DNA from 2 places in the Acidovorax sp. BLS4 genome. Region 2 is predicted to be linked to the other one. Evidence: riboswitches for the same ligand, from Rfam matches in the RefSeq annotation. Region 2 holds a riboswitch; the other holds the start of a gene.
The links. A riboswitch is a leader RNA that binds a small molecule or an ion and turns the genes downstream of it on or off. The one in region 2 is predicted to bind glycine.

Region 1: another riboswitch for glycine. It lies ahead of R1Z03_RS22775 (D-amino acid dehydrogenase); the one in region 2 lies ahead of gcvT (glycine cleavage system aminomethyltransferase GcvT).

Annotation. Positions count from the first base shown of each region.
Region 1 is NZ_CP136797.1:4,949,057-4,963,886, forward strand. It holds gene R1Z03_RS22755 (helix-turn-helix transcriptional regulator) at 1-301, shown strand, start outside; gene R1Z03_RS22760 (DUF2867 domain-containing protein) at 353-886, shown strand; gene R1Z03_RS22765 (YXWGXW repeat-containing protein) at 1,024-1,446, shown strand; gene R1Z03_RS22770 (tripartite tricarboxylate transporter substrate binding protein) at 1,595-2,614, shown strand; glycine riboswitch at 2,765-2,875, shown strand; gene R1Z03_RS22775 (D-amino acid dehydrogenase) at 2,969-4,273, shown strand; gene R1Z03_RS22780 (FIST N-terminal domain-containing protein) at 4,421-5,737, opposite strand; gene R1Z03_RS22785 (PhaM family polyhydroxyalkanoate granule multifunctional regulatory protein) at 5,809-6,699, opposite strand; gene R1Z03_RS22790 (HU family DNA-binding protein) at 6,976-7,470, shown strand; gene R1Z03_RS22795 (tyrosine-protein phosphatase) at 7,568-8,320, opposite strand; gene R1Z03_RS22800 (diguanylate cyclase domain-containing protein) at 8,657-10,105, shown strand; gene R1Z03_RS22805 (alpha/beta hydrolase) at 10,295-11,128, shown strand; gene R1Z03_RS22810 (cupin domain-containing protein) at 11,133-11,438, shown strand; tRNA gene R1Z03_RS22815 (tRNA-Phe) at 11,566-11,641, opposite strand; gene R1Z03_RS22820 (response regulator) at 11,693-12,388, opposite strand; gene R1Z03_RS22825 (ATP-binding protein) at 12,427-14,703, opposite strand; gene R1Z03_RS22830 (DUF4390 domain-containing protein) at 14,700-14,830, opposite strand, start outside.
Region 2 is NZ_CP136797.1:1,963,424-1,978,253, reverse strand. It holds gene R1Z03_RS09195 (DMT family transporter) at 33-950, opposite strand; gene R1Z03_RS09190 (SDR family oxidoreductase) at 961-1,743, opposite strand; gene R1Z03_RS09185 (electron transfer flavoprotein-ubiquinone oxidoreductase) at 1,883-3,589, shown strand; gene R1Z03_RS09180 (lipocalin family protein) at 3,784-4,386, shown strand; gene R1Z03_RS09175 (Lrp/AsnC family transcriptional regulator) at 4,522-4,980, opposite strand; glycine riboswitch at 5,261-5,348, shown strand; glycine riboswitch at 5,372-5,485, shown strand; gene gcvT (glycine cleavage system aminomethyltransferase GcvT) at 5,533-6,666, shown strand; gene gcvH (glycine cleavage system protein GcvH) at 6,747-7,121, shown strand; gene gcvP (aminomethyl-transferring glycine dehydrogenase) at 7,165-10,083, shown strand; gene R1Z03_RS09155 (FKBP-type peptidyl-prolyl cis-trans isomerase) at 10,206-10,607, shown strand; gene R1Z03_RS09150 (MerR family transcriptional regulator) at 10,630-11,649, shown strand; gene R1Z03_RS09145 (MFS transporter) at 11,732-13,069, shown strand; gene R1Z03_RS09140 (ATP-binding protein) at 13,261-14,830, shown strand, end outside.

The sequences.
Region 1 (14,830 bases), 2.4 Mb from region 2:
CGCCAAGACCTTCCGCTGGCGCCCCCATGGCCCGGTGATGCACTACTTTCGCGACCATGCGCTGCTCGACTACTTCGCCGGCAGCTTCGACGGCCCGGGCGAAGGCGTGCTGCTGGTGCACGGTGCGATCAGCCGCAGCCTGGCGCCGGCCTTCTGGGAACGCATGCAGCGCGTGGCGCACGATTTCGCGCAGCAGCACCTGGCCGACCAGCGCATGCCCGAGCGCGAACGCGAGGGCTACACCGTCCTGCTGGCGCTGCGCAGCTGGGAGTTCGACGTGTTCACCAGCATGCGGCGCTGAGCCGCGCCGCCCTTCGTTTCCGGCCCACCGCCCCAGCACCCGATACACCCCATGCCCCATCCTCCAAAGATCACCACCGTCGCGGTGCCACCCGGCAGCGCCATTGCATCGGCGCTGCCCGGTGCCTACTTCGCCGACAGCTATGAAGCCACCGACCCCGAGCCCGCGGGCAGCGCGCTGCAGGCCTGGCTGTCCACCCTGGCCCACGTGCCCGGCTGGACGAACCGGCTCATGGCGCTGCGCAACCGGCTGGTGCGGCTGGCAGGCCTGAAGGACCTGGGAGCGCTCGGTGGCGATGCCGCCCACCCGCTGCGCGACGCCGCCAGCTACCGGGTGGGCGACCGCGTGGGCATCTTCCGGATCCGGCACCTGGCCGAGGACGAAGTGGTCATGGGCCAGGACGACCGCCACCTCGACGTGCAGGTGTCGCTGACCAAGCGGCAACCGGCGGAGGGGCCGCCCCGCATCGCCCTGAGCACCGTGGTGCATGTGCACAACACGCTGGGCCGGGTGTACATGGCGCTGGTGGTTCCGTTCCACCGGCGCATCGTGCGCACCCTGCTGGCGCGCTACGCCGCCCGGTGAGGCGCGGGCGCTCGCCCCTGCCAGGCCGGAAACACCCGGTCACAACACTTCGCGCCGCGGCGACACCGGCTTGACGTTGGAGGATCACGATGGAGGTGCTGAAAAAAACACACAGCGCTTTTCCAAAGGAGATCGTCATGACCCGCAAGACCATTGCCCTCACCGCCGCCACGCTGGCCCTCGCCGCGATGGGCTCCGTCACCACCGTGGCACGGGCAGCCACCAGTGCCACCGTGATCGTGCAGTCTGGCGGACCGGTGTACCAGCAGCCCGGACCCGTGATGGTGCAGTACCAGGCACCGCCCCCGCCCCGCCGGGAAGCCGTGCCGCCCCCGCGCCGCGGCATGGTGTGGGAGACGGGCCATTGGGAATGGCGCGGCCATCGCCATGTCTGGGTGGCCGGCCACTGGGTCCGCGCCCGCCCCGGCTATGTCTACCGCCAGCCGGCCTGGGTGCAGCACGACGGCCGCTGGGAGATGCGCCGCGGCGGCTGGGACCGCGACGGCGACGGCGTGCCCAACCGCCAGGACCGCCGCCCGGACAACCCGAACCGGTACTGAGCCACGCGGGGCCCGCGCGGCCCCGCGCCCGCCGCATTCCCCCATGGCGGCGGCGCGCCCCCGGTCCATATGCATATGGCGCGCGGCGCATGAACGCTTGCCCACAATGGCGCATCGGTTCTCAACCCGCATTCAGCGCCCCTCTGCCATGCCGCTCCTTTTTCCCATCACCCACCACGCCACCCGCCGCATCGCCGCCGCCCTGGCCTGCGCCGCGGCCGCCACCTTCAGCTTCGCCGCCCACGCCGAAGCGGCCGGCTGGCCCCGGCAACCCATCACCCTGATCCTGGGCTTTCCGGCGGGCTCGGGCATCGACGTCGTCGCCCGCGCGGTGCAGGAGCCCCTGACCCAGAAACTCGGGCAGCCCATCGTCATCGACTACAAATCGGGCGCCGCCGGCAACATCGCCAGCGAGTTCGTGGCCCGCGCCCGGCCCGACGGCTACACGCTGGCCTTCGGCACCGCCGCCACGCATGGCAGCAACGCCGCGCTCTACCCCAAGCTGCCCTTTGACGTGGAGAACGACTTCGTCCCGGTGGGCCCGCTGATCGATGTGTCGAACGTGCTCACCATCAACCCCGACGTCATCGACGCGAAGACGCTCCAGGAGTTCGTCGCGCTGGTGAAGGCCCACCCCGGCCAATACAACTACGCCTCCACCGGCAACGGCGCCGGCACGCACATGGCGTTCGCCGAATTCAATGCGCGCCTGGGCCTGGACATGGTGCACGTGCCCTACAAGGGCGGCCCCGAAGCCATCACGTCGGTGGTGCGCGGCGAGACCTGCTGCATCATGAACCAGGTGCAGACCGTGTTGCCGCACTACAAGGCCGGCAGGGTGCGCCTGCTGGGCGTGACCACCGCCAAGCCCGTGGCCGCCGTCAAGGAGGTGCCCACCATCGCCTCCAGCGGGCTGCCGGGCACGCAGGGCTTCGACAGCTCGATCTGGTTCGGCCTCTTCGCGCCCAAGGGAACGGACGCCGCCGTGGTGCAGAAACTCAACACCGCCCTGCGCCAGGTGCTGGAGCAGCCCGAGGTGCGCGAGCGCTTCGAATCGCAGGGCAACGCCGTGCGCATCGAGACGCCCGCGCAGTTCCGCCAGACCGTCCACACCGACCGCGCCAAGTGGGCCCAGGTGGTGAAGGACGCCCGGATCCGCATCGACTGACCGCACGGCCCGCCCCCTTCGCCGCGCACGGGGTTTGCGCCGCGCGGCTTCGCTGCTACGATGCACCCCGCAGGAGAGCGAACGGCCCCCGGGCCGCTCCACCGAAGGCGCAAACTCCCATACACGCTCAGGTCCCGTACTGCACCACCATCAAAGCCGTCTGGAGAGCCGCCATGCATGCCATGGCGCACCGAAGGAGCAAGCCCCTCGCCGTGTTGGCGCAGGGTGAATCTCTCAGGTACCAAGGACAGGGGGAGCGGCAGCACGGCAGATCGCCGTCGGCTGCACGCTATCGAGTCAATAGCACCACGCCGGCGATCTGCTTGCGCAAACCTTCCAAAAGGCTTGTGAATCATGCGCGTGATCGTTCTCGGTGCCGGCCTGCTCGGCACCACCTCCGCCTATTTCCTGCAGCAACTCGGCCACGAAGTGACCGTCATCGACCGCCAGGGCGTTCCCGGTGCGGAAACCAGCTTCGCCAACGGCGGGCAGATCTCGGTGAGCCATGCCGAGCCCTGGGCCAACCCCGGTGCGCCGTTCAAGGTGCTGAAATGGCTGGGCCGCGAAGACGCCCCCCTGCTCTTTCGCCTGCGCGCCGACATGCGCCAGTGGCTGTGGGGCCTGCAGTTCCTGCGCGAATGCACGCCGGCCCGCACGCGGCACAACATCGAGCAGATCGTGCGCCTGGGCACCTACAGCCGCGACACGCTGCAGCAGCTGCGCCGCGATACGGGCATCCAGTACGACCAGCGCACGCAGGGCATCCTGCACTTCTACACGAGCGCCCGGGAGTTCGATGCCGCGCTCGCTCCCGCCGAGCAGATGCGCGCCCTGGGCTGCGAGCGCCGCGTGGTCAGCGCCGACGAGGCCGTGCGGCTGGAGCCCGCGCTCGCCCACATCCGCCCGCAACTGGCCGGCGCCACCTACACGGCCGAGGACGAATCGGGCGACGCCAACACCTTCACGCGCGAGCTGGCCCGGCTGGCGCAGGCGGCGGGCGTGCAGTTCCGTACCGGCTGCCACATCACGGCGCTGCGCACGGCAGGCGGCGCCATCGACCATGCCGAGATCACCAACGCGGAAGGCCGCTTCGAACGCGTGCGGGGCGATGCCTACGTGCTGGCCATGGGCTCGTTCAGCCCGCTGCTGGCCGAGCCGCTGGGCATGCGCCTGCCCATCTACCCGGCCAAGGGCTATTCGGTCACGATGCCCGTGCGCGATGCCTCGGCGGCCTACGAGGTGAGCCTGACGGACGATGAATTCAAGCTCGTCTTCTCGCGCTACACCAGCGAGCGCGGCGACCGCCTGCGCATCGCCGGCACGGCGGAACTCAACGGCTACCAGCGCGACTTGAACCCCGTGCGCTGCGAAGCCATCGTGCGCCGCGTGGAAGAACTCTTTCCTGGCGCGGGCGACACGCGCCAGGCCCAGTTCTGGACCGGGCTGCGCCCCGCCACGCCCAGCAACGTGCCGCTGATCGGCAAGACGAAGATCGGCAACCTGTTCCTCAACACAGGGCACGGCACGCTGGGCTGGACGCACGCCTGCGGCTCGGGCCGCTCCATCGCCCGCATCGTGAGCGGGCTGGCGCCGGAAGTGGACTTCGCCTTCACCGGCATGCCGCGCACGGCCGCGCCCGCGCTCCTGCCAGTGACCTGAAGTCAAATGCTATTATTTTTATAGCTTCCAACGCATGATTTTCTAGGGCGTGAGGCCAAAAAGGCTCAACATCCCGTTGGGCCACCCCCGGGAAGGGGCGCACGGCCTGCGGGCCTGCCGGCGCGGGGCCTCCCGCGGTCGCTGGGCTCAGACCGGCGCGTGCTCGCTGGTGAACACCGTGAGCACGCCGGTGTAGCCGTACAGCCGGTGGTGGGCGATCTCGCCGCCGGCGAAGAACCCCACCAGCGGTACGTCGCCCAGCGCGTGGCGCACGATCTGCAGTTCCGCGCTCGGCCCGCCGAAATGCGGGCCGCCGCGCCCGGAGCAACTCACGTAGATCGCGCCCACGATGTGCCGCTGCACGGGCGCGCGCGTGGCCCCGTCGGCACCGCCGCCCAGGGCCTGTGCCAGCGCACGGCGCTCGCTGTCGGTCGACGGTGCGGGCAGGGTCTCGGCCTCCTCGGGCGTGAGTTCCTCGCGGATCTCGGCGCAGATGCGCATCAGGTCGGCGCGGGCCGCCGCCACGTTGCGCTGGCAGAACGCCAGGCGCATGCCCTCTTCCACCTGGTCGGCCAGGGCCACGCCCCGGCGCGTGGCGTCGAGCCCCACGATGTGGCGCACCCGGGTGTCCGTGCCGAAATGCCCGGCCCGGCCGAGCGGCTGCACGCCGGCATCCACCAGGCCCGCGAGCGTGGCCCGCACTTCGCGCAGCGCGGGCTGCGGGTCACCGTCGAGCGAGATGTGCAGCGTGTCCAGCAGCGCATCCAGCGCCGGCTGGCCGTCGAGCGCCAGCACCACGTTGTCCTGCGCCTCGGTGATGGTGCACAGCGGCCCCACGGGCTGGCAACCCTGCGTGACGCGCGACAGCAGGCTCACGCCCTCGCTGAAGGCCACGCCCGACAGTCCGCCGTCGAACACGCCGCGCGCGCCGCCCTGCCCCGCGATGTTGCCGTTGCCGCCCACGGCGAACTGCACGCTTGCGTTGCGGCTGGCCGACAAGCCGCCGAACAGGTAGCCGGTGGCCGTGCGGTCGGCCATTTCATCGATCAGCTCGGCCAGGTCGGGCGTGCGGCCGTCCGCGTGCACGAGCGCCGTGTGCGCGACGAACCCGCTGGCCGCATTGCGCGCCAGCGGCGCCACGCCGGAGAACACGCGGTACTGGTCGGACCGCAGGTCCAGCAGCATGACGGACAGCGCCGGCTCGTCGAAGTATTCAGCGTTGTTGGCCGCCACGCCCACGCCCACGGTGCCGCTCCAGTCGGTCACCTCGGGCAGTTCGGCCGACACGAAGTCGAGCAGGGCCTGCGCCTCGTCCGCATAGTGGTCGGTGATGTAGAGCACCCCCAGGGTGGGCGCGCTGGCGTACTGCGGCAGCGCCATCTGCGCGCGCAGTTGCGCCAGCACCAGCGCGGCCGCCATGCGCCACTGGGGATGGGTGGCGTGGCCGTTGGGAAAGAGTTTCATGGTCGGTGGCAAAGGTCGCGGCGGCCCGCTGCGCGGGCGGCCATGTCAGAAAAAAGTGCGGGTGGTGGCGGTCACTGGCCCGTCCGCTTGCGCGGCGCGGCGGACCTGGCTGCGGCCGGCGCGGCGGTGCGCCGGGCCGCTGGAGAAGGCGCCGCCGCCGGTTTCCTGGCGGCCGCCTTCTTCGGCGCAGCCGCCGGCCGGGTGCGAGGGGCTGCGGTACCGGGCGCGGCAGATTGGCGGCTGCGGGCCGTTGCCGCCTTGGCACCCTGCGGCGCCTGGGCCATGCGCGCGGCCTCCTGCACGCCCTGCAGCCCCTGTGAGGCCAGTTGCGTGGCCATGTCGGTGGCGGTCTTGAAGGCCTCGGCCGCCGCGCCGCGCGTGGCCTCCACCGCGGCCTGGTGCGACGCGTCGCCCATCGCCTGGGCCGCGATCTGCTGGAACTGGCTGGTCAATGCACCCCACCACTGCATCGGGTCCACGACGCCGGGCAGCGCGGTGGACGCCGCGCCTGCGGCTGCGTGGTCGCTGGCGGCGTCTTCTTGGGCCGCGGACTCGGAAGCGGGCGCCTCGGCCGGTGGCTCGCGCTGGGGCTCGCGGTAGGCGGCGGGGCTGGCACGTGCGGGCTCGGGGGCGGGCGCCGCAGGCGATGGCTTGGGCGCGAAGGCACCGGCCAGATCGCCCATCGCCACGTTCATACCCTTGAGCGTGGCGAGGGTCATCTTCTGCACCTCCAGCGCCTGCACCGTGGCGCTCAACGCGCGCGAATTTTGCTCCAGCCAGAACTGCACGGCCTTCAATTCATCGATGCGTTTTTCCAGTTCTTCCACGCTGACCGTCGGGGCCACCCAGCTCGACAGGCTGGGCATCTGCGGCACGCCGCCCGGCGCGCCTTTGGCCAGGTTCTGGAGGAAGTCGAAGCCCGGCACGAACCTGCCGAAACCGAAGGGGGATGTGTCGCTCATGGCCATTCCTTTGCGATGCGCTGCATGGCGCCGGTGGGGATGGGACAGCTTAACGCGATTGCCCCGCGGGGCCAACGCAGCGGGCATCGCCCGGCATCGCCAGGGCACCTCGCCGGCACCGCTTTCTGCGCGCGCCTCGGGGCCTTCGAACCCAGCATCCATGCCGCTTGCAGCGTGCAATCCGCGTGCGGCCCGCGCCCGCCGATGCAAACCCCCTAGAATCCGGCGACCAGCATGCTGGAATGTTCACCACTTTTTCCGAGAAATACCAACACCATGGCAACTGCAAAGAAAACCACCGCGCCTGCAAAGAAGGCCGCTCCCGCAGCCAAGAAGGCGGCAGCCCCCGTGGCCAAGAAGGTCGCAGCCCCGGCCAAGAAGGCCGCTCCCGTGAAGAAGGTCGCAGCCCCCAAGGCCAAGGCCCCCGTCGCCGCCAAGGCCGCCCCTGCCGCGCTCAAGCCGCTGAAGGAAGTGTTCACGAAGACCTCGCTGATCGCCCACCTGGCACAGCAGGCCGGCGTCGAGCCCAAGGCCGCCAAGGCCGTGCTCGCAGCACTGGAATCGGCCATCCTGGCTTCGGTGCACAAGAAGGGCTCCGGCGAATTCACGCTGCCCGGCCTGATGAAGATCGGCCTGCAGCAAGTGCCTGCCAAGAAAAAGCGCTTCGGCAAGGACCCGTTCACGGGTGCCGAGCGCTGGTTCCCCGCCAAGCCCGCCTCGGTCAAGATCAAGACCCGCGCGCTGAAGAAGCTCAAGGACGCCACGGTCTGATCGACCAGTGCGCTCCGCGGTGCCTTGGCGGCACCGCCAGCCCAACAAAAAAAGCCGGCACCTGTGCCGGCTTTTTTCCATGCGCACCGCGCTCCCATCAGGGCTCCAGATACCACTGCGCCAGGCGCTTGCGCTCGCCGGGGCCCACGCCCAGCCGCTGCTCCAGGTAGCGCAGCACGCCGCCATGGTCCGTGTCCACGGCATGCAGCGCCGCTTCGAGAAAGTCCTGCTGCACGCGCCACAGCACGTTCAGCACCGCCTCCGGCGCAGCCCCGTTCACCTGCGCGGGCCGCCGATACAGCCCGTTGGTGAGCAGGTAGTCCTGCATCACCACCTCGCGCGACACGCCCAGCGCCAGCAGGATGAGCGCCGCCGCGAAGCCCGTGCGGTCCTTGCCCGCGGTGCAGTGAAAGACCAGCGGCGTGTCGTTGTCCAGCAGGTGTTCGAACAGCGCGGCGAACTCGCGCGTGTTGTGCGCGACGAAAGCGCGGTAGGTGTCGCGCATCAGCCCCATCGCGATCTCGGGCGTGAGCGTGTGGCCCGACAGCGCCATCTCCTTGGCACGCTGCACCACCGTGGGCTCGATGGACAGCGGGTAATAAGCCACGTCCGGCAGCACGTAGGCCAGCGTGGCGCGCTCGTGCTCCCCCCGGAAATCCACGGCGCGCGCCAGACCCAGCGCCGACAGCGCCCGCGCGTCTTCGGGGGTCAGCGCGGCCAGGTGGTCGGAGCGGAACAGGCGGCGCCAGCGCACGGGCCGCCCCTGCTCGCCCGGGTAGCCGCCCAGATCGCGGAAATTCGTGGCGCCCAGCAGGTTCAGCGAACGGGTGTAGGAAGGTGAGTCGCTCATGCAGCCACTTTATGCGAAAGGCGCGCGGACCGGAGGGGCCGCAAGCGCATCGCCCGCAAAGCCCATCCCAGGCGAACCCCTGCCCCAATCGCAAGGCGCCCCCTATACTGGCTACGGAGCACCCGACCCCGCTGGAAGCCATGGCGGTGGCATGGATGCAAGTGCACAGAAAGAGGCACGGAGAAAGAACGCAAGGGCGAATGCCGCCCCCCTGCCAAGCGGGTCCCCGGCGCGAGGGGCCGGGTTCGAAGCGGAGAGGTACATGAAGAATCCAAGGCCAGCGACCGTCCACGGTCCGGCCTTCCATTCCATAATTTCAGGAGGAGGCTTGCATCCATGAAGAAGACGCTGGCGAACGCTTCCACCAGAAAGCTCCTGATGCTGCTGGTTCCGGCGCTGATCATCGTCCAGGTGGTGGCGTTCGTCTTCCTGCACTTCGCCAACCGCAACATCGCGCTGGAAAGCGTGGACTCCGCGCTGGAAGGCGGGGCGCAGACCTTTCTGTACACGGCCGCGACCCGCAAGGACAACCGGCAGCAAACCTCGCTCCTGGTCACGAAAGACTACGGGCTGCAGCACACGATCGCCAACGGCAACCGTGCAACCATCGAGTCGGCGCTGGCCAGCCAGCTGGCCCGCACGGGGGCCGAACTGATCGTCCTCACGGACCTCAACCACAAGGTCGTGGCCCGCGCCTCCGCGACCCAGCTTCTGAACGAGCGCGACATGGACCTGGACGCCACGCTGGAGGCCCTGGCGACCGAGATCAGCGAGACCGGCCGCAGCATCGGGCCGCTGGCTGCGGGGGAGCACACGCCCGTGCTCTACAACTGGGTCAAGGCCACCATCAGCGCCCCCATGCCCATCATGAACATCTTCCTGGGCTACCGCGTCAACACCATGGCGGTAGAGCAGTTCACCAAGATGACGCAACTGAAAATGGCGTTCCTTTCGCAGGAGAGCGAAGGCGATTTCGTCATCCACACCTCGACCCTGCCCGGCATCGTGCTCAACCGCAGCATCCACGAGCATGCGCAGTCGTCCGAGAACTTTTCGGCGGAAGGGACGGACGGCGCGCAGTACCGGGCCAAGGTCATCAACCTGGGCGGGCTGCAGGGCTCCAACGTCATTGCCGTGGTGGCCAAGCCGTTCGCGCCGGTCTTCTCGCCTTTCCTGCGGCTGGAGGCGCTGTTCGCCGCCAGCATCCTGTTCAGTTCGTTCCTCTCCATCCTGGCCGCGAACCTCATCACCAACCGGGTGGTCGTGCCGCTCGAGAACGTGGCGCACCGCGATGCGCTGACCCATCTGGCCAACCGGCGGCTGTTCGAGATCAATCTGCAGAACGCCGAGCAGAACCAGCAGGCCCTGAACACCGGATACGCGATCTTGCTGATGGATCTCGACAAGTTCAAGGCCATCAACGACAACTACGGCCACGAAGCGGGAGATGCCGTCTTGAAGGAAGTGGCGCTGCGCACCAGGAAGCACGTGCGCTCGTCGGACACGCTGGCGCGCCTGGGCGGAGACGAGTTCGCCATCCTGATGCGCTCGCAGGACCTGCAGCGCGTGCAGGAGGCCGCCGCCGCCATCGTCAACGCCATCCGGCAACCCATCCAGGTGCGGCCGGACCAGTGGGTGAACGTCGGAGCCAGCATCGGCATCGCGCGCTCGCCCGAGAATTCGACCGTGGCCGCCCAGGTGCTGCATTGCGCCGACCTTGCCATGTATGGCGCCAAGCAGCAGGCCAGCGGGCTGCAGGTGTATGAGGGCACACCGCCAACGTGACGCCGCACCGCCACCGCAGACACCGCGCTCGCGAAGGTGATTGCGTTGCAGCCCGTCCTGCGCGCAGGACCGAACGCGCCAACGGTTGAGTAGGACAGGTCTGATTGACGTGATTTGAAATTCTGGACCCAATGGACTTCCTTCACCCATCCCCGCTCACATCCACCCACTGCCGAGGTCCGCACGCCCATGCCCAAGCTCCAAACCGAATCCAGCGCCCGCCATCCCGTCGAGATCCACTACGAAGATTACGGACAGGGCGCCCCCGTCGTGCTCATCCATGGCTGGCCCCTGAGTGGACGCTCGTGGGAAGCCCAGATCCCAGCACTCGTCGAAGCGGGCTACCGCGTGATCGCCTATGACCGCCGCGGCTTCGGCGCATCGTCGCAACCCTGGGAGGGCTACGACTACGACACCTTCGCGAAAGACCTCGATGCGCTGATGACCGGGCTCGATCTCACGGGCGCCACACTGGTCGGCTTCTCGATGGGCGGCGGCGAACTCGCGCGGTACATCGCCAAATACGGCAGCCAGCGCGTGGCCAAGCTGGTCTTCGCGGGCGCCGTTCCGCCGTACCTCTACAAGAGCGCCGACAACCCGGAGGGTGGACTGGACGACGCGACGATTGCGCAATTCCAGGAAGGCGTCAAAAAAGACCGTATGGCGTTCCTGGAAGACTTCACGCACAACTTCTTCAGCGTGGACGGCAAGCTCAAAGTCAGTGAGGAACAGCGCCAGTACGCCCGCGACATCGCCGCCATGGCATCGCCCAAGGGCACGCTCGACTGCATCCAAGCCTTCGGCAAAACCGACTTCCGCGAAGACCTCAAAAGCGTGAAGGTCCCAACGCTGGTCCTTCACGGTGATGCCGACGCGATCGTGCCGCTGGAAGTGAGCGGCGCCCGCACCCACAAGGCGATTCCTGGCAGCGTGCTCAAGGTCATCGCCGGGGCGCCGCATGGTTTCAACCTGTCGCATGCGCAGGAATTCAACGCCGCCTTGATCGCATTCCTGAAAAGCTGACGCCATGGCCGAGCCACATGCCCCCATTCCAGCGACCTTCGAAGACTTCGAGCGTCAGGCGCTGGCGAAAGGCTACGAGCAGGCACTCGTTCGCACCTGGGCCCCGCAGCAAATCGTGCAGGAGCATCGGCACGATTTTCATGCGAGTGCATTGGTGGTGGCGGGCGAGATGTGGCTGACGCAGTCGGGCACCACGCGCCACCTGGTGCCCGGCGATACGTTCGAACTGGATCGGTTGGAACCGCACGAGGAGCGTTACGGCCCGGATGGGGCCACGTACTGGGTGGCGCGGCGGTCGAGTACGGCTTGAATCGGCGGGATGCTTGGGATTGCGGGATTGCAGTGGTGGCGCAATAGCAAGCCGACCCAGAACGACAGTGGAAAGTCCGCCCAAGGCAAAAAGCCCTTGGTTCGCAAGAACCAAGGGCTTTAATGACTGGTGGCCTGGGGCGGAATCGAACCACCGACACAAGGATTTTCAATCCTCTGCTCTACCGACTGAGCTACCGGGCCTAAGCCTCAAATTATAACCAGAAAAAAGAGGCGTTCTGAAACTCTGACGACTTAATTGCGTTTGCCGCGGCCCAGGTCCACACCGAGCTGGCGCAGCTTGCGGTACAGGTGGGTGCGCTCCAGGCCCGTTTTTTCGGCCACGCGTGTCATGGAGCCGCCTTCGCGCGCCAGGTGGAATTCGAAGTACGCCTTCTCGAAACCGTCGCGGGCTTCACGCAGCGGCCGGTCCAGATCGAAGCCCTGGTGCGCATGCGGGCCGGGGTCTTTCGTCACCACGGGCAAGGCCGCCACCGGAGCGCCCTGTGCCTCGGGTGCGGTTGGGATGGCAGCAGCGGGCGGTGGGGTGGCGGCCGCCGTGGTGGCCGATGCCGCCGGCTGGGCGGCGCTGCGCGCCAGGCCCTGTTCGACCGCTTTGAGGAGCTTCTGCATCGTGATGGGCTTTTCCAGGAAGGAAAAGGCGCCGATGCGGGTGGCTTCGACCGCGGTGTCGATGGTGGCGTGGCCGCTCATCATGATGACCGGCATGGTCAGCGTGCCGGCCATGGCCCATTCCTTGAGGAGCGAGACGCCATCGGTATCGGGCATCCAGATATCGAGGAGCACGAGGTCGTACGCATTGGCGGCACGGGCGGCGCGGGCCTGCGTGGCGTTCTCTGCGAGGTCCACGCTGTGCCCTTCGTCGTTCAGAATTTCCGACAACAGGTCACGGATGCCCAGTTCGTCGTCGACCACCAGAATGTTTGCCATGGGTTTTGATCAGCCTCGCGATACGTTTCCAAGTGTTGTTAATGTGCCACCACGTGGCCAGGGGCGAATGATAGCGACACTTGCGCGCCCAGCACCACCCCTTCTTCCACCCGATTGACAAGATCGACACGGGCCCCATGCTCGTCGGCGATCTTCTTCACTACAGCAAGTCCCAGGCCAGTGCCTCGCGGCTTGGTGGTTACATAGGGTTCGAAGGCGCGCTGAAGGATGTGGTTGGGAAATCCGGTTCCGCTGTCGGTCACCGTCAGCCGCACGCGCCGCGACGACTGGCTCCAGCGCGTGGTGATGCGCACGGGTGCGCCGGCGGCCCCGCCCTGCTCGCGGGTGGGCTCGCTGGCGTCCTGCGCGTTCTGCAGCAGGTTGTGGATGACCTGGCGCAGTTGCTGGGCATCGCCCGCGATCTCGGGGCAACGGGGATCGAGTTCGGCCTCCACGGGCACGGTCGCGTTCTCGGCGCCGTAGAGCTGCAGCACGTCGGTGACGAGGGTGTTCAGGTCGAGCGCATGCAATTCCGCCGCGGGCAGGCGGGCATAGTCGCGAAACTCGTTGACCAGCCGCTTCATCGCATCCACCTGATCGACGATGGTGCGCACGGATTTGGTCAGCACGGCCTGCTCGGCATCCGGCAGCTTGCCGGAGAGCTTCATCTCCAGGCGCTCGGCGGACAGCTGGATCGGTGTGAGCGGGTTCTTGATTTCATGGGCCAGGCGCCGGGCGACTTCGCCCCAGGCCTGTGCACGCTGGGCCGAGACGATTTCGGAGATGTCGTCGAACACCAGGAGGCGCAACGCGTTGGGCAGCTCCGCCCCCCGGGCCACCAGGCTGGTGCCATTGGCGACCACCCCCGAGGCGGGCGAGCCGTAAAGGTCGAAGGAATGCTGCCAGTGGTCCAGTCCATGCTGCTCGCGGTCGCCCAGGAAGGCCTCGAAGTGGCCCTGCACGGCACTGGCGAATTCGGCCAGCCCGGGCACGTCGGCCAGCGGCCGGCCTTCGAAGGCAGCCATCGGGGCCCGCAGGATGCGGGTGGCGCCGGGGTTGGTGGAGCGGATGCGCCCCTCGGCGTCCAGCACGATCACGCCCGCGGTGAGGTTGTCCAGAATGGTCTGCAAGTGGGCCCGCGCCGCATCGACCTCGCCCATGCTGTGCTCGACGGCGGTGCGGGCGTCGGACAACTGCTGGGTCATCACGGCGAAGGAGCGGGTCAGCCCGCCCAATTCATCGTTGCCCTGCAGCACGGCCTTGGGGCTCAGGTTGCCCGATGCGACCTCGCGCACGCCCTCGGCCAGCACCAGCAGGGGGCGTGCCAGTTGGCGGCCCAGCAGCACGGCGAGCAGTACGGCCCCGAAGACGGCCAGGAACAGGCTCAGGGTGAGCGTGCCGATGTACATGCGCCGCAACCCTTCGCGGGCCAGGGCGCGCTCCTGGTACTCCCGGTTGGCTTCCTGCACGGCGATGGCGTTGGACACCAGCACCTGCGGCAGCCGCAGCGTGGCCTGCAGGTAGCGGGGTTCCACCAGGAGCCCCACGCTGGCGTTGCCGACGGCCACGAGGGTCTTGACCCGCGCGTTCTGCACGGCAGCGGGGTCGGCGATGTCGTCCAGCCCCTCGATCTGGAAGGTGGCGCGCTGCTGGCGCGCGTTGCGCAGCAACTGGGCGCTGGGCCGCTCGGGGCTGAGATCGAACCGGGATTGCCCGGCACTGGCCACCGGCTGGCCCGCCGTGCTGAACAGCACCACGTCGCTGGCCCCCAGCTGGTCGCGGATGCGTTCGAGCACCACGCCGGCCGCCGCGTCGGGCACCTGCGCCAGTTGGCTGCTGGCGGTGCGTGTTTGCATGGCCATGTCGCTGGCAATCGTGTCCAGCGTGACCCGGGCCAGGCTGACGCCGGCGGACAGGGCGCCCTCCACCTTCACGTCGAACCAGCTTTCGATGGAGCGCGACACGAACTGGTAGGAGACCACATAGATCAGCAGACCGGGCAGCAGCCCCACGACCGCAAAGATGCCCGCCAACTTGACCAGCAGGCGGCTGCCAAACCGCCCCCGCCGCAGCCGCACCGCCAGGCGCACCACGACCCACACCAGCACGGCGAGCAGCAGCACGGCCACCAGGACGTTCAGGCCGAACAGCCAGGCGTAGTTGCGCTCGTACAGCGCGCGGTTGTTGGTGGCGACGGTGAGCAGGAAAAGCAGCACCAGCCCGATCGCGCACATGATCGCCACGCCCACGCCCAGGGCCCAGCGGGAGGCACGGGCTTGCTGGGGCGTGCGGGGAACGCTGTGGTCGTCGGTCATGGCGCGCGCTCGGCCACGGCGCGCACGCTGCGCGACAGCATCAGGTCCCAGCCCGAGCGTCCCACCGCGCCGATCTGGAAGGGGCGGGGCAGTTGGGACATGTCGAGGCGGAACTGGAAATGCACGG
Region 2 (14,830 bases):
TCCAAGGACGCGCGGGGGGGGCCGAACAGGGCTCAGCGGTGGGCCTGGATGGTCGCCAGAATGCCCAGGGTGAACATGGCGCACGCGGCCCATTGGGCAGGCGCCGGCCAGTGGCCGTCCCAGGCGAAGGAATAGACGAGAGCGAACAGGGTCTCGCTCACGATCAGCTGGCCGCACAGGCTGGCAGACAGGCGCTGGCTGGCCACATTCCAGAGGATGGTGGCCAGCCAGGTCGCGCCCAGCCCGATCGCAAGGCAGACCAGCACAAAGGCGCCGAAACCTGGCTGCGCCGCCAGGTCTGCCAGAGGCGTGCCCTTCACCCCCCACAACAGCCATCCCCCCAGGCCCGTGGCCACGCCCAGCCAGTTGGCCCATTGGGTTGCGCCCACCTCCGGGTGGCGCTGCACCCAGGCCGAATTGAGGATGGCGAACGCGGTCCAGAAGACCAGCGCCACCAGCACGATGCCGATGCCGCGCCACCAGTACGCCCCGCCACCCGCAGCCGGCGATCCGCCCTCCCCGTGCGGCGCGAACGCCATCAGCGCCAGGCCCGCCAGGGTCAGGGCCAGCCCCGGCACCAGGGCCGCCCAGCGCAGCCCCTTCGGCTTGCCCAGCAGCATGACCCACACCGGGATGGTGCCGATGATGAGGGCCGGCACCTCCACCCCCGCATCGCGGATCGCCAGCACCAGCAGCAGGTAGTAGCCGGTGAATCCCAGCACGCTCAGGCCCAGGGCGGCCCCGGCCTGCCGGGCGGTGGGCCAGCGCACCGCTCGGCGCGTGCCGGGGCGCAGGCCCCACAGCAGCATGCCCACGGCCATGGCGCCATAGGCCACGAAACGGCCAGCGGTGAGGTCCACCGACGCGAACCCGGCCGCCATGCGCGGCGCGACGAACACCAGCCCCCAGAGCGCGCCCGCGGCGAGCCCTGCCAGGATTCCAGTCAGCATCGGCCGGCGGTCAGACCGCGAAACCGTCGTCGGCGGCGATCACCGCGCCGTTCACGAAGTGGCTCTGGTCGCTGGCCAGCATCACGATGAGCGCATCCAGGTCCTTGGGCTGGCCCACGCGCTTGCGCGGCAGCATGTCCAGGAGCTTGCGGCCCTGCTCGGTCTGCCAATGGTGGTGGTTGATCTCGGTGTCGATGTAGCCCGGGCACAGGGCGTTGACCGTGATGCCGAAGCGGCCCCATTCGAGCGCCATGGCACGCGTCATGTGCACCACGGCCGCCTTGCTCATGCAGTAGGCACCGATCTGCGGCAGCACCTTGAGGCCGGCCATCGAGGCGATGTTGATGATGCGCCCGCCGGTGAAGCTGCCCGGCGCCGCCCCGCGCGAGCGCGCCAGCATGCGCTTGCCGACCTCCTGAGCCACGAAGAAGGCGCCCTTCACGTTGGTGTCGAAGATGAAGTCGAAATCCTCGGGTTCCACGTCCTGCAGGCGCTGGGTGGTGGAGACGCCCGAGTTGTTGACCAGGATGTCGATGGAGCCCATCTCCGTCTCGGCGTGGGCCACGGCCGCCTTGATGGAGTCGTGGTCGGTCACGTCCAGCTCGATCACATGGGCGTCGCCGCCCTCGCCTTCGATGCGCGCGCGCAGCTCCTTGAGCTTTTCCACGCGCCGGCTGGCCAGCACCACGCCGGCCCCTGCGGCAGCCAGCGTGCGGGCGAACTGCGCGCCGAGCCCGCTCGATGCCCCGGTCACGAAGGCGACGCGCCCTTCCAAATCGATGCTGTAAGCCATGGGATGTCTCTCTTGTCAGAAAATAGAACGATCGTTCGATTGTCGGTTTTCCGTGAATACAATCTGTCCGACCGACGGACTGCGCGCAGGCCAGTCGCCCGCGGCGGATCACCCATTATCAAACCACCACGAGACACCCATGACCCCAGAAGAAATCCTCGCCCAACACGGACCCCGCGAAGCCATGGAGTACGACGTGGTGGTCGTCGGCGGGGGCCCAGGCGGCCTGGCCACCGCCATCCGGCTCAAGCAGCTCGCCACCGAAAAAGGCCAGGACATCTCGGTCGTGGTGCTGGAAAAGGGCTCCGAGACCGGCGCGCACATCCTGTCGGGCGCCATCATGGACCCGAAGGCGCTGACCGAGCTGATCCCCAACTGGAAGGAGCTGGGCGCGCCGCTCAACCAGCCCGTCACCGACGACGCCATGATCTTCCTGGGCGAAAAGTCGTCCTGGCGCACCCCCAACTTTCTGCTGCCGCAGTGCTTTCAGAACCACGGCAACTACATCGTGAGCCTGGGCAACGTGGTGCGCTGGCTCACCACCCAGGCCGAAAACCTGGGCGTGGAGATCTTCCCCGGCTTTCCGGCCGCCGAAGTGCTCTACAACGAAGACGGCTCGGTCAAGGGCGTGGCCACCGGCAACCTGGGCGTGAGCAAGGAAGGCGAGCCCACCGCCGACTTCCAGCTGGGCATGGAGCTGCACGCCAAGTACACGATCTTCGCCGAGGGCGCGCGCGGCCACCTGGGCCGCCAGCTCATCAGCCGCTTCAAGCTGGACCAGGGGCGCGACCCGCAGGCCTACGGCATCGGCGTGAAGGAACTGTGGGAAATCGACCCCAAGCGCCACCAGCCCGGCTTTGTCATGCACACGGCCGGCTGGCCCATGGACAGCGACACCTACGGCGGCGCGTTCCTCTACCACGCCGAGGACAACAAGGTCACGCTGGGCTTCATCACCGGGCTGGACTACTCCAACCCCTACCTGAGCCCGTTCGAGGAATTCCAGCGCTGGAAGACGCACCCCAACATCCGCTACTACCTGGAAGGCGACGAGGCCAAGGGCATCAAGCCGGCCAAGCGCATCGGTTACGGCGCACGCGCCATCACGGCCGGCGGCCTGCTGTCGCTGCCCAAGACAGTGTTCCCGGGCGGCGCGCTGGTGGGCTGCGAGGCGGGCTACCTCAACGTGAGCCGCATCAAGGGCAGCCACGCGGCCATCAAGACCGGCATGCTGGCGGCCGAAGCGGCCTACGACGCGGTGCACGCGGGGCGCCAGCACGACGAACTCACGGCCTACCCCGAGGCGTTCGAAAAGAGCTGGCTCTACGCCGAGCTGAACAAGGCGCGCAACTTCAAGGCGTGGTTCAAGAAGGGCCTGGCCACCGCCACGCTGATGAACGGCATCGAGCAGTTCGTGCTCAAGGGCAACATTCCCTGGACGCTGCACCGCGACAAGCCCGACCACGCCTACCTGAAGCCTGCCGCCGAGTGCAAGCCCATCGTGTACCCCAAGCCCGACGGCAAGCTCACCTTCGACCGGCTGTCCAGCGTGTTCATCAGCAACACCAACCATGCCGAGAACCAGCCGGCGCACCTGACGCTCAAGGACCCGAGCGTGCCGGTCAATATCAACCTCGCCAAGTACGCCGGCCCCGAGGCGCGCTACTGCCCCGCCGCCGTGTACGAGTTCGTGCCCGACGAGGCCAAGGGGGGCGATGCCCAGCGGCTGCAGATCAACGCGCAGAACTGCGTGCACTGCAAGACCTGCGACATCAAGGACCCGACGCAGAACATCGTCTGGGTCACGCCCGAGGGGGGCGGCGGCCCGAACTACTCCGGCATGTGAAGCCTCCCCCGCCCTCGCCAGGGTGACCCGAAGGGCCTGCGTTGCAGGCCCTTTTTTCGTGGCGATTCCGACGGCCTTTGCAGGAACGCGCCTACAGGACCCTCCTGACCCGCGGGCGAGACTGTCTGGCCTTTCCGCGCCGCGCACTGCAGCGCAGTATCAAGAACCACCACGCCATCGAAGCAGGAGACCCCATGGCCCGTTCCCCCGCCCCACGCTACCGCACCCACCGTCGCCCGCTCTGGCCCCTGGCCTTGGGCGCAGCCGCCGTGGGGGCAGCGCTGGCATTCTCGGCCAGCGCATCCGTGCGGGCCCCGCGGGGCATCGAGGTGGTGGAGGATTTCAACGTGGACCGCTATGCCGGGCACTGGTACGAGCTGGCCCGCATCGACCACCGTTTCGAAAAGGGCCTGGTCCAGACCAGCGCCCACTACAGCCGGGGCCCGGACGGATCGGTGCAGGTGCTCAACCGCGGGTTCGATCCGGCCCGCAAGCGCTGGCGCGAATCGCGCGGCCGGGCGGTGTTCATCGGCCGCCCCGACCAAGCATCGCTCAAGGTGTCGTTCTTCGGCCCCTTCTACGGCGGCTACCACGTGGTGGCGCTGGACGAGGACTACCGCTGGGCCATGGTCGTGGGCGCGAGCCTCGACTACCTGTGGATCCTGTCGCGCACCCCCACCCTGCCCCGCGGCGTGCGCCCCCGCCTGCTGGCCCAGGCACGCGCGATGGGCGTGGACATGGACCGCATCGTCTGGGTGCCGCAGGACGAGGACGGTGCTGTGCGCATCGCAGCCTGACGCGGCACAGCGCCAACGTCGCACCCCATTGCTCCCGAATTAATAGCATCCAAGGCAATCAAATCTAGGGCAATCGGCACTTTTCAGCACAAACCGCTTGCCTTGGCCCGTCCGAGCCCCCCGGCACCTCCACGGTCACTGCGCGAACAAAGGCAGGTCGGCCCGCTTGAGCGTGCGCAGCACGAAGCTCGACCGGCTGTGGCGAATGCCCTTGATCTTGTAGAGCTTCTCGCGCAGCAGCCGCTCGTAATCGCGCGTGTCCTTGACCACCACGCGCAGCAGGTAGTCGTAATCGCCCGACACCAGGTGCGCCTCGATGACCTCGGGAATGCTGGCCAGGGTTTCGCCGAACTTCTCCAGCGTGTTGTCCGAATGGCTGTCGAGCGTGACCTGAACCAGCACCGTGTCGTTCAGATCGAGCGCCTTGGGGTTCAGGCGCACGGTGTAGCCCTCGATCACGCCCGCCTCCTCCATCTTCTTGATGCGGCCCCAGCAGGGCGACGGGCTCAGGCCCACGGCGTTGCCGATCTCCTGCAGGCTGGCGCGGGCGTCGGCCTGCAGGACGGAGAGGATTTTTCTGTCGAGGCGGTCCATGCACTGCATTGTTCTCCCAATTCACATATTTCAGAAGAATTTTCTGCAAATCTGGCATTTTTGAAGAAATTCAGAAAATCCATCCAGTGCCCGCACCGCATACTTCATCCATCAAGGCGCCCTTACCGGGGCGCACGAAACAGGCAGGGCCCCGGCGGATTACCGTTCGCCGGGGCGCTTGGCTTTCGAAAGCATGGCCTTCTGGATACACGGCAAGCCCCCGCGCACACCGCGGTCGGATCGCCCGGCGCGCACCGGCGCTGCAGTTAGAATCCGCCCGGTCAGGAGAGAGCGCCGCCCCGTCACCGGGATTGCCGGCGCCGCCGAAGGCGCAGGGTGACCCCGAACGCTCAGGCAAAAGGACTGGCAAAACGCCCGCAGGGATGCGGGCGTTCCCCTTGCTGGAGAGAGGTCCGCCGCGTGCGCGGGCCCACCGAAGGAGCAAGCCCCGCGCCGCCTTGGCACGTGGGTGAATCTCTCAGGTAAAGCGGACAGCGGGGCAAAGGCGTGGCCATGGGGCCGCGTTCCCATTTGCCCTTGCTGGAGATTGCCATGTCCGCCGCCGACGCCGCCCTGCTCACCACCCCGCTGAATGCCCTGCACCTCGAACTCGGGGCCCGCATGGTGCCGTTCGCCGGCTATTCCATGCCCGTGCAGTACCCCGCCGGCCTGATGGCGGAGCATCTGCACACGCGCCAGGCCGCCGGCCTGTTCGACGTGTCGCACATGGGCCAGTTGCGCCTGTTGGGCAGCGATGCCGCGGCCGCCTTCGAATCCCTCATTCCCGTGGACGTGATCGACCTGCCCGTGGGCAAGCAGCGCTACGGCCTGCTGCTGAACGACGAGGGCGGCATCATCGACGACCTGATGTTCATCAAGCAGGGCGAGGGCGACATCTTCGTGATCGTGAACGGCGCCTGCAAGGCCGGCGACATCGCCCACATCCAGGCCCGCATCGGCCAGCGCTGCGAGGTCGTCCCCATGCCCGACCATGCGCTGCTGGCGCTGCAGGGCCCGCAGGCCGTCGCGGCGCTGTCGCGGCTGGCACCCGGCATCGAGCAACTCGTCTTCATGACCGGCGGGCGCTACGAGATCGCGGGCTGCGAGGCCTTCGTCACCCGCAGCGGGTACACCGGCGAGGACGGGTTCGAGATCTCGGTGCCCGCATCGCAGGCCGAGGCGCTGGCGCGCGCCCTGCTGGCGCAGCCCGAGGTGAAGCCGATCGGCCTGGGCGCGCGCAACTCGCTGCGCCTGGAAGCGGGCCTGTGCCTGTACGGCAACGACATCGACACCAGCACCACGCCCCCCGAAGCCGGCCTGAACTGGGCCATCCAGAAGGTGCGCCGCACGGGCGGTGCGCGGGCCGGCGGCTTTCCCGGCGCGGCCAAGGTGCTGGCGCAGATCGACGACCCGGCCACCCTGGCGCGCAAGCGCGTGGGCCTCACGGCGCTGGAGCGCGTGCCCGTGCGCGAACACACCCCGCTGCAAAGCGCCGCGGGCGAGGCCCTCGGCGAGGTCACCAGCGGCCTGCTGGGCCCGAGCGTGAACCAGCCCATCGCCATGGCCTACGTGCCCCCGGCGCTGGCCGCCATCGGCACCCGCGTGCAGGCCATCGTGCGCGGCAAGCCGGTGCCCATGCAGGTGTGCGCGATGCCTTTCGTGGCGCCCCGCTACTACCGCGGCTGAAACGGGCAGCCGGGGCCACCGCCAAGGCGGCGGCCACCGCTACATTCCAGATTCCTTTTCTTCATTTTTCAGGAGCCCCCATGACCGTTCAATACTCCCGCGATCACGAGTGGATCGACGCCGCCGATGCCAACGCCGCCGTGGTCGGCATCACCGTCCATGCCCAGGATGCCCTGGGCGACGTGGTGTTCGTGGACCTGCCCGAAGTCGGCAAGACCTTCTCGCAGGGCGAAGTGGCCGGCGTGGTCGAGTCCGTCAAGGCCGCCGCCGATGTGTACATGCCCGTCTCGGGCGAGGTGGTGGAAGTGAACGAGGCGCTGCGCGCCGACCCCTCGCTCGCCAACTCCGATCCCTTGAACGCCGGCTGGTTCTTCAAGGTCAAGCTGTCCGAGCCGGCCCAGTTGTCCGGCCTGATGGACGAAACGGCCTACACCGATTTCGCCAAGAACGCCTGAGCCTTTTCCTTCCCCTTTCTTTTTCCGTCCACGGTCCTCTTCCATGCTGATGCAATCCGCCCTGCCGCTTGGCGCGCTTGAAAACGCCACCGAGTTCCTGCCCCGCCACATCGGCATCGACGGGGCGGACGAACAGCACATGCTCTCCGCCATCGGCGAGGCCTCGCGCCGCGCGCTGGTGGACGGCATCGTGCCGCGCTCCATCGCGCGCAGCCGGACCATGGACCTGCCGCCCGCCACGACGGAAGCCGCGGCACTGGCCGAACTGAAGGCCATCGCCGCACAGAACCAGGTGCTGCGCAGCTTCATCGGCCAGGGCTACCACGGCACGCACACGCCCGGCGTCATCCTGCGCAACATCCTGGAGAACCCCGCCTGGTACACGGCCTACACGCCGTACCAGGCCGAGATCTCGCAGGGCCGCATGGAGGCGCTGGTCAACTTCCAGACCATGGTGTGCGACCTCACGGCCATGCCCATCGCCAACGCCTCCATGCTGGACGAGGCCACCGCGGCGGCCGAGGCCATGACGCTGGCCAAGCGCTCGGTCAAATCGAAAAGCACGCGCTTCATCGTGGCCGGCGACGCGCACCCGCAGACCATCGAGGTGATCCAGACGCGCGCCGCGCCGCTGGGCATCGAGGTGGTGCTGGCCAATTCGCTGGCCGAGTGGAATGACGCGCTGGACGGCGACTACTTCGCCGTGCTGGCGCAGTACCCCGCCACCAGCGGCCGCATCGACGACCTGGCGGCCGATGCCGCCAAGGCGCATGCCAAGGGCGCGGCCTTCATCGCCGCGGCCGACCTGCTGGCCCTCACCCTCATCACGCCGCCCGGCGAATGGGGTGCGGACATTGTGGTGGGCACCACGCAGCGCTTCGGCATGCCCATGGGCGCGGGCGGCCCGCACGCCGCCTTCATGGCCTGCCGCGACGAGTACAAGCGCTCCCTGCCCGGCCGCCTGGTCGGCGTGAGCGTGGACGTGCACGGCAAGCCCGCCTACCGCCTGGCGCTGCAGACGCGCGAGCAGCACATCCGCCGCGAAAAGGCCACCTCCAACATCTGCACGGCCCAGGTGCTGCCCGCCGTGGTGGCCAGCATGTACGCCGTCTACCACGGGCCCCAGGGCCTGATGCGCATCGCCCAGCGCGTGGCCGCCTACGCCGCCATCCTGGCCAAGGGGCTGGAGCAACTGGGTGCGCCGCTGCGCCCGCAGGCCGCCTTCGACACGCTGTCGCTGCACACCGAAGGCGCGACGCAAGCCATCGCGGCCCGCGCCGTCTCGCTGGGCGCCAACCTGCGCGTCTATTTCGAGAACTACCTGTGCATCTCGCTGGACGAGACCACCACGCGTGCCGACATCGAGCTGCTGTGGAAGGTGTTCGCCCGGGACGGCCAGGCGCTGCCCACCTTCGCCGCCTTCGAGAAGGGCGTGGAGCCGCTGATCCCCACGGGGCTGCGCCGCACCAGCGCCTTCCTCACGCACCCGGTATTCAACACCCACCATTCCGAGACCGGCATGCTGCGCTACATCCGCCAGCTGTCCGACAAGGACCTGGCGCTGGACCGCAGCATGATCCCGCTGGGCAGCTGCACCATGAAGCTGAACGCGACCAGCGAGATGATCCCCATCACCTGGCCCGAATTCGCCAACGTGCACCCCTTCGCCCCGGCCGACCAGCAGCGGGGCTACCGCCTGCTCGACGAACAGTTGCGCGCCTGGCTGTGCGAGGCCACGGGCTACGCCGGCATCAGCCTGCAGCCCAACGCGGGCTCGCAGGGCGAATACGCCGGCCTGCTGGCCATCAAGGCCTACCACGCGGCCCAGGGCGAGGGCCACCGCAACATCTGCCTGATCCCCAGCAGCGCGCACGGCACCAACCCCGCCAGCGCCCAGATGGTGGGCATGCAGGTGGTGGTGACGGCCTGCGATGCCAACGGCAATGTGGACCTGGCCGACCTGCGCGCCAAGTGCGAGCAGCACAGCGCGCACCTGGCCTGCGTGATGATCACCTACCCCAGCACGCACGGCGTGTTCGAAACGCAGGTGAAGGAGCTGTGCGCGCTGGTGCACCAGCACGGCGGGCGCGTGTACGTGGACGGCGCCAACATGAACGCCCTGGTGGGCGTGGCCGCCCCCGGCGAATTCGGCGGCGACGTGAGCCACCTGAACCTGCACAAGACCTTCTGCATCCCGCACGGCGGCGGCGGCCCCGGCGTCGGCCCCGTGTGCGTGGTGGCCGACCTGGTGCCCTACCTGCCGGGCCACCGCACCGCGGCCGCGCAAGGCGCCCTGGGTGCCGACGCGAACGCTGCCAACGGCGTGGGCGCGGTCAGCTCCGCCCCGCTGGGCAATGCCGCCGTGCTGCCGATCAGCTGGATGTACATCCGCATGATGGGCGCCGAGGGCCTGCAGGCCGCGACCGAGACGGCCATCCTGTCGGCCAACTACATCAGCGCGCGTCTGAAGGACCATTACCCCACGCTGTACGCGAGCGCCAACGGCCACGTGGCCCACGAGTGCATCCTGGATCTGCGGGGCCTGAAGGAAACCAGCGGCGTGATGGCCGAGGACGTGGCCAAGCGCCTGATCGACTACGGCTTCCATGCGCCCACGCTGTCGTTCCCGGTGCCCAACACGCTGATGGTGGAGCCCACCGAAAGCGAAACGCTGTCCGAGCTGGACCGCTTCATCGACGCGATGATCGCCATCCGCGAGGAGATCCGCCAGATCGAATCCGGCGCCTGGCCGCAGGACGACAACCCGCTCAAGCACGCGCCCCACACGGCCGAGAGCCTGCTCGCCCCGGACTGGACGCGGCCCTACGCCCGCGAGACCGCGGCCTTTCCGGTGGACGCCTTGCGCCGCAGCAAGTATTGGTCGCCGGTCGGCCGCGTGGACAACGTCTGGGGCGACCGCAACCTGTCGTGCAGCTGCATTCCAGTGAGCGACTACGCGTGACGGAGAGGGGTGCGCCGGCCGCGCCACGGGCCCGGCCGGCCTGGCCCTCCAACATGGGGTGACAGGGCCGCGGGCAGACTCTTTAAGATCGCGGGCTACCTTTTTTTTTAGGAGATGCTTTCGTGCGAAATTCCTTGTGCGCCCTGCTTGCCGGGCTTGTGATCGTTCCCGCCGCCATGGCGCAGACCGCCCCCGTCACCCTGCCCAGCGGGCTGGTGTACGAGTCGCTGAAAGAAGGCACCGGCACCTCGCCCAAGGCCACGGACACCGTCAAGGTGCACTACAAGGGCACGCTGCCGGACGGCAAGGAGTTCGACAGCTCCTACAAGCGCGGCGAGCCCACCGAGTTTCCGCTCAACCGCGTCATTCCCTGCTGGACCGAAGGCGTGCAGCGCATGAAGCCGGGCGGCAAGGCCAAGCTGACCTGCCCGCCGGCCATCGCCTACGGCGAGCGCGGCGCGGGCGGCGTCATTCCCCCCAACGCCACGCTGAACTTCGAAATCGAACTGATCTCGGTCCGCTGACCCGTCCGAGGGCCCGCCATCCATGCTGCTCCAGGTCGGCGAGCTGGCCCGGCGCACCGGCCTCACGGTGCGCACGCTGCACCATTACGACGAGGTGGGTTTGCTCAAGCCCTCGGGCCGGTCCGAGGCGGGTTACCGCCTCTATAGCCCGTCCGACGTGCAGCGGCTGCACGGCATCCAGACGCTGCGACAGATGGGCCTGCCGCTCAGCGACATCGCGGCCCTGCTGGCGGGCGACGGCATGGCGCCCGAGCAGATCATCGGGCAGCAGATCCGCGCGCTGGACCAGCAGATCGCGCAGGCCACCGAGCTGCGCGGCCGCCTGTCGCTGCTGCGCGACGGGCTGGAGGCCGGCGCCGAGCCCGACATGGGCGACTGGCTGCAGGCGCTGGCGCTCATGGCCACCTACGGCAAATACTTCAGCGCGGCCGAGCTCAAGCACATCTTCTCCCATTGGCACCGCATCGAAGCGGACTGGCTGGTCGTCAGGGACCAGGTGCGCCAGGCCATGGACGAGGGCCTGCCGATCGATGCGCCCGCAGTCCAGGCGCTGGCCTACCGATGGATGGCGCTGATGCTGCACTGGATGGACGGCGACATGGACCTGCTGGAACGCTGGGGCCACATGTTCCGCACCGAGCCCAGCACCCAGGGCCGCAACCATGCGCCGCCGGGCGACATGATCCGGTACATCGAAGGCGCCATCCAATTGCGCATGGACCTGCTGCTGCGCTACCTGGACCGTGACGACCTGCGCCGGCTGGGCCAGGTACACCACACGCAATGGCAGCACCTGGAACAGGAAGTGCAGCAGTTGCTGGACCAGGGCATTCCCCCGGGCCATCCGCGCGCGCGGGCGGCCGCCGCGCATTGGGACACCCTGTTCGGCACCCTTTGCCGCCACGACGCGGGGCTGCGCGCCAAGCTGATGCGCGCATCGGCCAGCGAGCCCCTGCTGCGCGCCGGCTCCCCCTTGAGCGAGCCCGTGCGCAACTACCTGCACGCCGTGCCACGCCTGCCGGCCGCCGCGCCATCGCCCTGAAAAAAATGGCTTGACCCTCACGCTACGTGAGGCTTCACAGTCGGCCCCCATCGCTGCCCCTGCGCAGCCAACGGACCGACCCATGACCCCTTCGCCCCACCACCCGCGCGCCGCATTGCTGCAGGACTCCAACTTCCGCTGGATGGTCAGCGGCACGGCCCTCACCCTGCTGGGCGACCAGTTCACGCTCATCGCCCTGCCCTGGCTCGTGCTGCAGATGACCGGCGACACCCTGGTGCTCGGAACGGTGCTGGCCCTCATGAGCGTGCCGCGCGCGCTGTTCATCCTGATCGGCGGCGCCCTGGTGGACCGCCACTCGCCCAAGCAGGTGCTGATGCGCACCAAATACGCCAACCTGGCCCTGCTGGGCGTGCTCAGCGGGCTGGTGCTGACGGGTGCGCTCACGCTGTGGATGGTCTATGCACTGTCGCTGGCCATCGGCCTGGCCACCGCCTTCAGCATCCCAGCCGGCACGGCCATGCTGCCGCACGTGGTGCCGCGCACGCAGCTGCAGGCGGCCAACGGCATCAGCATGGGCCTGCGGCAGCTCACGATGTTCCTGGGGCCGCTGCTGGCCGGCCTGCTGATCGCCCTGTTCGGCGACGGCAGCCGTGCGGACGGCGCCGGCACCATGGCCAACGCGACGGGCATCGGCATTGCCTTCGGGCTCGATGCGCTCAGCTTCGGCGTGTCGGCCTGGACGCTGTCGAAAGTGCGCCTGCTGGCCACGGCGCCAGCCACATCCGCCAGTCCCAACCGCCCCGCCGGACAGGGCACCGCCCCGCCCGCGGTGCTGGCTTCGGTGGCGCAGGGCCTGGCGCACTTCTGGCGCGACCGCGAATTGCGCACCTGCTTTCTCTACTGGAGCGCCGTGGCGGTGCTCATCATGGGGCCGCTGCACATCGCCATGCCGGTGCTGGCGAGCAGCCTGCCCCACCTGGGCGCCGCCGCGTTCGGCGCGCTGGTGGGCGCCCACGGTGCCGGCACGCTCGCGGGCATGGTGGCCTCGGGCATGCTGCCGCGCCTGCGCTGGGGCAGCCTGGGGATGACGCTGCTGGCATTCGACGCCACCATCGGCCTGCTGTTCATGCCCATGGGCGTAATCGGCGCCCTCTGGCAAGGGGTTGCGCTCATGCTGGCCATCGGCCTGCTGGGCGGCTTCATGCAGGTGCGCATCTTCACGTGGATCCAGCAGCGGGTGCCGCCGGCACTCATCGGCCGGGCGATGGCGCTGTTCATGTTCATCTTCATGGGGCTGGCGCCGATCTCCGCCGCCACCACGGGCTGGGCCATGAAGGGCATCACGCTGGCCCAGCTGTTCGCGGCCTGCGGCGGCGCGCTGGTGGCGGTGGCGGCGCTGGCCTTCCTGCTCACGCCGCTGCGGCAGGTGAACGACGCGCCGGGCACCGTGCCGCGCTGAACCGCGGCGTGGCGTCACCGGCCCGGTGGACGCTTGCCGATGGCCGGAAAGGGCTTCGCCGCGCCGCCGCGTGAAAGGCACTTCCTGCAGCAGGCCACCGGCTGGCCGGCACCCAGGGGCGGGCGTACACTGAGCCCCTTCCGTGCGGCGCTGGCGCCGCTGCCGCTCTGCCTGCCGTCGCTGCCCCGCCCATGAGCCGTCCTGATCTTTCCCTGCTCCTGCCCCCGGGTTCGGAGAACCCGCCCGCGCCCATTCCGCCCGAGCGCCGCGCGCCCGCGAGCCGGGCCGAGGGCCCCGTGGCCGCGCTGATCGGCGAATTGCGCGCCTACCAGGCCGAGCTGGAGGTGCAGAACAAGGTGCTGCGCTACAGCCAGGCCGCGGCGGAAAGCGCCTCGGAGCGCTTCGAGACGCTGTTCGCCAGCGTGCCGCTGTCGCTCATGGTGCTCGACGAACATGACATGGTGGTGCAGGCCAACTCCATGGCGCACCGCTCCTTCCAGCCCACCGAGGCCGACCGTCCCGTCACCTCGCTCATGCCGTTCGTGAGCGCGGCCGACGCCGAACGCGTGCGCGAGGCCTTCGCGCAGGCGCGCGAACTCGGCCACAGCGAGGCCACCGAGGTGGTGTTTCCCGTGGGCTCGGGCGGCACCATCACCGGCGACCTGCACATCGCCCGCATCGAGGCGCCCCAGGAAAGCGGCCCGCCGGTGCTGCAGTTCCTGTGCGCCGTGATCGACCAGGGACCGTTGCTCACCGAGCGCCAGGCGCTGCAGCAAAGCGCCCAGGCCCTGCAGGAGCGCAATGCCCAGCTGCACGCCAGCGAGCGGCGGCTGGAGGCGGTGATCAACTCCGCCCTCGATGCCATCCTGTGCGTGGACCAGCACCAGCGCATCACCGTCTTCAACCCCACGGCGGCCGCGCTGTTCCAGTGCGCCACGGCCGACGCCATGGGCAGCCGGCTCGACCGCTTCCTGCCCGATGCGGCGCAGGCGCTGGCGTTCGCGCAGCTCACCACGCAGGCCGTGCTGGGCGAGATGGTGGCCTGCACCGCCAGCGGCAAGGAGCTGGCGGTGGAGGTGAGCATGTCGTTCGAGCGCCATGCCGAGGGCGAGACCACCACCGTCTTCGCGCGCGACCTCACCGGCCGCAAGAAGGCCGAAGCCCACCGCAGCGAGCTGGAAGCGCAGCTGCGCGAGTCGCACAAGATGCAGGCCGTGGGCACCATGGCCGGTGGCATCGCCCACGACTTCAACAACATCCTGAGCGCCATCCTGGGCAATGTCGAACTGGCCAAGGCCGACTGCGACGCCGCCTCGCCCGTGCTGGAGAGCCTGCGCGAGATCGACAAGGCCGGCCGGCGCGCGCGCGACCTGGTGCGCCAGATCCTCACCTTCAGCCGCAACGAGCCGCCGCAGCGCACCGCCGTGAGCGTGCACGACGCCATGCACGACACCGAGCGGCTGCTGCGCGTGACCCTGCCGCCCGCCATCGAGCTGCGCATGCGCCTGGATGCGGGGCTGCCGCCCGTGCTGGCCGACGCCACCCAGGTCGAGCAGGCGCTGCTCAACCTGTGCACCAACGCCATCCATGCGATCGGCGAGGCGCGCGGCATCGTCAGCATGGAGGCCTCGGCCCTGGAGCCCGACCTGCGGCTGTGCGAGCGCCTGGGCCTGCCCCTGGGCGAGTACGTCGCGCTCACCGTGGTGGACAACGGCCCGGGCATCGACGCGGCCACGCAGCAGCGCATCTTCGAGCCCTTCT